DNA from 2 places in the Proteus penneri genome. Region 2 is predicted to be linked to the other one. Evidence: predicted binding sites of a transcription regulator. Region 2 holds the regulator's gene; the other holds the start of a gene.
The links. Region 2 encodes PhoB, which activates phosphate uptake and scavenging genes when phosphate is short. Its sites were predicted from a motif close to CTGTCATAAAACTGNCNNAT; they were not measured.
Positions count from the first base shown of each region.

Region 1: the regulator PhoB is predicted to act here: its motif matches at 2,027-2,046, upstream of pstS (phosphate ABC transporter substrate-binding protein PstS).

Region 1 is NZ_CP059690.1:3,271,518-3,274,724, reverse strand. Features, by position in the region: gene pstC (phosphate ABC transporter permease PstC) at 1-807, opposite strand, end outside; gene pstS (phosphate ABC transporter substrate-binding protein PstS) at 884-1,924, opposite strand; gene envZ (two-component system sensor histidine kinase EnvZ) at 2,129-3,207, opposite strand, start outside.
Region 2 is NZ_CP059690.1:248,167-251,373, reverse strand. Features, by position in the region: gene phoR (phosphate regulon sensor histidine kinase PhoR) at 1-991, opposite strand, end outside; gene phoB (phosphate regulon transcriptional regulator PhoB) at 1,015-1,704, opposite strand; gene sbcD (exonuclease subunit SbcD) at 2,053-3,207, shown strand, end outside.

The DNA.
Region 1 (3,207 bases), 960 kb from region 2:
AGACGTGATACTGTTACCTGGCATAAACAGTGAGATAGAGTCTAATTGGTAGGTATTACCGATGATAAAGGTCACCGCCATGGTTTCACCTAAGGCACGGCCTAATCCCAACATAACGCCACCGATAACACCGTTACGGGTATAAGGTAGAACGATATTCCAAATCACTTCCCATGTTGTACAACCAATACCGTAGGCTGATTCCTTCATCATGACAGGTGTCTGTTCAAACACATCACGCATCACAGAAGCGATATAAGGAATGATCATGATAGCGAGGATAACACCTGCAGCTAAGATACCAATACCAAAAGCAGGGCCTGAGAAAAGCTCACCCACAATAGGAATGGATGAAAGCACATTACCGACAGGCTCTTGGAAATAGGTGGCAAACAGTGGTGCGAAGACAAATAGCCCCCACATACCATAAACAATACTTGGGATAGCCGCGAGTAACTCAATCGCAATACCTAATGGACGTTTTAGCCAATTAGGCGCTAATTCAGTGAGGAAAAGGGCGATACCAAAACTGACAGGAACAGCAATAATCAGTGCGATGACTGAGGTCACAATGGTACCGTAGATTGGCACTAATGCACCAAATTCCTGTGCCGGTGGATCCCATTCTTTTGTCCATAAGAATGAAAGGCCAAACTGCTGAATACTTGGCCATGAGGCAAAAATCAGTGAAACAATGATACCTGTTAAAAGCAAAAGCGTAATCAACGCAGCTAGACGGACTAGTGCGCTGAAAATAACGTCCCCTCGTTTACTAGGGGCCTTTATTACCGTTGTGTGCTCGGCCATAAAGCCTCTTTTAATTTATTACCCCCTGTTTTACAGGGGGTGAACGTTAACTAATTTCTTAATGGTTGCCGTTTTATTAGTAAATCGGTTTACCATTACTGTCTTTAATACTTGTTTTCCACGCTGTGCGGATTTGTTCTACAACTTCGGTTGGTAAGACGGCATAATCAAGATTTTTCGCTTCCTGATTACCTTTCTCATAAGCCCAGTTGAAGAAATTCAGTACTTCTTTACCTTTCACAGCATCTTTTTGTGTTTGATGCACAAGGATAAAGGTGGTTGAAGTAATCGGCCATGCATTTTCACCTTTTTGGTTAGTCAGATCTTGTGCAAAGCTTTTGCTCCAATCGATTTTTCTTGCTGCCGCACTGAAACTGTCTGCTGTAGGCGCGATGACTTCGCCGTCAGCGGTGACTAATTTAGTATAAGCAAGATTGTTTTGTTTCGCGTAAGCATATTCAACATAACCAATTGAACCCGGTACACGTTGAACGAATGCAGCGATACCATCATTTCCTTTTCCACCTAAGCCTGTTGGCCATTTAACGGTAGAGCCAGCACCTACGCCATCTTTCCATGCACTATTTACTTTTGATAAGTAGCTAGTGAAAACGAAAGAGGTGCCTGAACCATCAGCACGACGAATAACCGCAATATTTTGGTCTGGTAATTTTAAGCCTGGATTGAGTTTAGCAATGGCTGGGTCGTTCCATTTTTGGATCTTGCCTAGATAGATATTACCGATAGTGTCGCCATCTAAGGTCAGTTCACCTGATTTGATACCAGGAATATTGACTGCCATAACAACGCCACCAATCACAGTAGGAAATTGGAATAAACCGTCAGCTTGTAATTTATCGTCTGCTAATGGCGCATCAGAAGCACCAAAATCAACGGTATTAGCAATGATTTGTTTAACACCACCAGAGGAGCCAATGCCTTGGTAGTTAATTTTGTTACCCGTTTCTTTCTGATAGGAATCTGCCCATTTAGCATAAACTGGGGCAGGGAACGTTGCGCCAGCACCAGTCAGCGAGGTCGTTGCCTGTGCAGAAAGAGCGGTCATTGAAAACGCAGCGGCAATGACACTAGTCAGGGTGGTACGCATCAGTTTCATAATCCCTCCTGTGGGATAGGTAGAATAATTTTCGACATCTATCAACTTCGGTTACGGTACGCACAGACAATAGGTCAGTTAGATGACAATTAAATGTCTTAATTGTGACAGTTTTATGACAAAGCATAAAAATGATGAAATATTTATAGGGGAGAAAGAAAAAAAGGAAGTGAGAAAGATAAAAAGAGATAGATTAAGATGTGCCTAATCGTCTTCGTCTTCTCGCTCTTTTAATGGAAAGTTAGCTCGAATTAATAATCCACCTTTAACACTATCATCAAGCTCAACATAACCACCGTGAGCATCCATGATACGGCGAATAATGGATAATCCTAAACCCGCCCCCGTTGAGCTACGCGCTTGTTCACCTTGAACAAAAGGCTGGAAAAGACGTTGTCTATCCTCTTGTGGAATACCAGGGCCATCATCTTCGACTTGAAACCATGCATATTCTTCATTTTTTCCACTTGAAACGCTTATCCAGCCATTGCCATAGCGGGTGGCATTGACAACCATATTGGCAAGTGCTCGTTTTACAGCGATAGGATTAGCTGTGATATTAATGGGTTCTGGATAAAGATGTTCTTCACTGATTTTTCCTGAATTAGATTCAGCTGAAATGACTTCTTGTAATAGATTATTCATATCACACAGTTCTAAAGATATCTCTTTACCCGTGCGCATATAGTCTAAAAATTGCCCAATAATAGCATCACAATCTTCGATATCTTTATTAATAGAGTCTGCGAGGTAACTATCTTCGGGACTCATCATTTCAGTTGCTAAACGAATACGAGTCAGTGGTGTACGCAAATCATGACTAACACCTGCCATAACAAGTGTTCTATCATTGTCTAATGAGCGAATTCCTGATGACATCTGGTTAAAGGCGCGAATGATTGAACGCATTTCTGAAGAGCCAGATTCAGGAATAGGAGGAGGAATGACGCCTTTTCCAATCCGGCGCGCAGCATACTCTACTTCATTGAGTGGGCGATTTTGAAAACGACTATAAAGCCAGAAAAAAGCGACAACGATAATAATAAAAATAATCGCTTGTCGATAAACAGGCAGTAAGAAGTTTTGCCCTAATTCAGTTAGTGGTACACGGATCCAAAGAGAAGGGGAAATATGTGTATTGACCCATAAAACAGGATATTCCAGCGTATTCTCGATCCAAATTTCAGTTTTCCCCTCAAGATATTCAGTCATCTGTTCACTTAATTCATCGTCTATTTTTGCCCAATAGAGCCCTTCCTTAAGTGCAGCTTCTTTATCAAAGA
Region 2 (3,207 bases):
TAATGGCGTTATACACTAAGTTAGAAACCGCACTACGCAGTTGCTCTTCATTACCACGAACAGCCCACTGATCATCAACATCAAAAACAATCTGATGCTGACCTTGGCTTAATGAGTTCGCTTCTTGTTGTAATAACGCCAAAATGGCAGGAATATCAACAATCTTGTTTAAATCAATATGCGGAGCAGATTCGATACGAGAAAGCTGTAAAAGTTGCTGAACAAGCGTATCCATACGTTTAGCTTGCTCTTGCATTGTGACTATCGCCTTATGCTCTGCGGGTTTTGCTACACTATTTTCTTCCATCATTTCAAGATAGCCTTGAATAACGGTTAGTGGTGTTCTTAACTCATGACTGACATTCGCAAAAAAATCACGTCGTGAGTTTTCTAGTTTATTTTTTTCTGTCACATCACGAGCCACCATCAAACGTTGATCTTCGCTATATGGCATCACACGGAACTCAACAATAGAACCACTATTTAATGAAATGGTTAAGGGACGACTAAAATCACCAGCAGTAAAGTAGTGCAAAAAATCAGGATAACGTAATAAGTTAAAAATATTTTGCCCATTATCTTCAGGCCAGCGAAAACCTAATAAATGTTGAGCAAGACTATTACACCAAAAAATATTCCCTTCATTTGTCATCATCACAACAGCATCAGGTAAGCTTTCAGCCCCACTTCTAAAACGTTTAATTAAGTCGCCTAATTCTCTGCGTCGTTTACGATTACGTTGTTGGGTCTGTCGAATACCATAAAAAATAGGCTCCCACCCGCCTCTGCCTTCTGGGGGTAAGACTGAGCGATCGAGCCATAACCATTTAGATAATTTCATCAAATTATAAGCATGCCAAACCAAAGCGCTAAGAAGTGATGCCACCAGCAACCAAGAAAGATGCCCGATAAAAAGCGATAATATAAAGGCAGGCAAACAAAATAGACATAGCCCCCAAACGAGGGCTTTCCATGATAGTCGTTCTAACACCAGACGATTACTCCCATATTGACTTAGAAACGGGCTGAAAAACGATATCCCGTTCCACGTACTGTCTGTATCATTCTGTCATGACCATCTTCTTCAATGGCCTTACGTAAACGACGAATATGCACATCAACAGTACGGTCTTCGACATAAACATTCGTTCCCCAAACGTAGTTTAGCAGTTGTTCTCTACTGTATACACGTTCGGGATGTGTCATAAAAAAGTGCAGGAGTTTAAATTCGGTGGGCCCCATATCAATCGGTTTGTCTTGACTCGTTACTCGATGAGAAACTGGATCAAGTGATAATCCATTGAATTCTATGACATCTTCCGCAGACATCGGGGATAAACGCCGTAAAATTGCCTTCACACGGGCGACAAGCTCTTTAGGTGAAAAGGGTTTGATAACATAATCATCAGCGCCCGTTTCTAAGCCTTGGACTTTATCTTCTTCTTCCCCTTTTGCCGTTAGCATAATAATTGGAATATCGCGGGTGTTACTTTCCCGTTTCATCTGTTTTATTATCTGCAAACCAGATCCTCCGGGGATCATCCAATCTAATAAAACCAGATCAGGGTAAGGATCAATAAGAAAGCTCAATGCAGAATCATAGTCTTCTGCTTCAATCGGTTGAAAACCATTTTGTTCCAAAACAAAACAGATCATCTCTCGAATTGCGGTTTCATCTTCAACAACAAGAATACGCCTTGCCATACTCTATCCTGTGTAATGTATATATATACTCTAAATCATTCGAGTTGCAGGTAGGTGGCAAGCAAAGATATCCCGATGAGCATACTCATGTATATGATTCGGGTAGCTGAGCGTAGCCAACACCCCTGCAACTTGAAGGATGACGAGTATAGAGGGTCAAAATGATTATGATGCACTTTTATGACAGATTTATGACTAACCTTAACATTACTGAAATAGATCCCCGTTGTTAAGGTAAATAAACCATTTTTTGGTGAAATATCACTCGAAAAGAAGGCTTATTGTTGAGTTTTCACTAAAAAAGCAAGGTGCGCTATACTCTTCATCAAATAAAAAAGAGGGATAGCAATGCGGATTATTCACACATCAGACTGGCATTTAGGACAATATTTTTTTACTAAAACCCGCGCACAAGAACATCAACAATTTCTCGATTGGTTATTAGTACAAATCAAAGTTCATCAAGTTGATGCTCTAATTGTTGCTGGTGACATATTTGATACAGGCTCCCCACCAAGTTATGCCAGAGAGCTGTATAATCGTTTTGTTGTTGCTATTCGAGATACACAATGTCAGCTTGTTATTCTAGGGGGTAATCACGACTCTGTCGCGACACTCAATGAATCAAAATCACTATTGGCATGTTTAAATACGACAGTTATTGCCAATGTTCATGCTGAAACACCACAAGCCCCGATCATTCTTCGTCAAAAAGATAACATGCCAGGCGCATTACTTTGTGCGATCCCTTATCTACGCCCTAGAGATATGATAACGAGCCGAAGTGGGCAATCCGGTGCTGAAAAACAAAACGCGCTAAAAGAAGCGATTGCTGATTATTATCAAGTTCAATATCAAGCAGCTCTCGATTTACGTGAACAATTGAACGCCAAAATCCCTATTATTGCGACAGGTCACCTGACAACCATTGGTGCAAGCGTGAGCGATTCCGTACGAGAAATTTATATTGGTACTTTAGAAGCTTTTTCTGCAACCCTATTCCCTGAATTTGACTATATCGCTCTTGGCCATATTCATCGCCCTCAAGTGGTGAATAAATCAGGGCATATTCGTTACAGTGGCTCTCCAATTCCTTTAAGTTTTGATGAAAGTGGGCAACAAAAAAGTGTCTGTCTTATCGATTTTGAACAAGATAAATTAACTAACCTCACACTATTACCTATTCCTGAGTTTCAATTACTACGCACTATAAGTGGTTCATTAAAAGAGATAGCGATACAACTTGAGGATCTAAAAAAACAATACGATGAATTAGACACCACTATTTGGTTGGATATCGAAGTCTCAACTCAAGATTATCTCAGTGATATACAAGCTCGAATTCAAGAGCTCACTAACGACCCACTTTTTGATGTGGTTTTATTAAGAAGATCGAGAAAACAACGCCAAGTGCTCACTCAAAATGAAAAAGAAACACTGACAGAATTAACCGTTTATGATGTTTTTGAAAGACGTTTAGAACAACATGAGTTTGATTCAGAA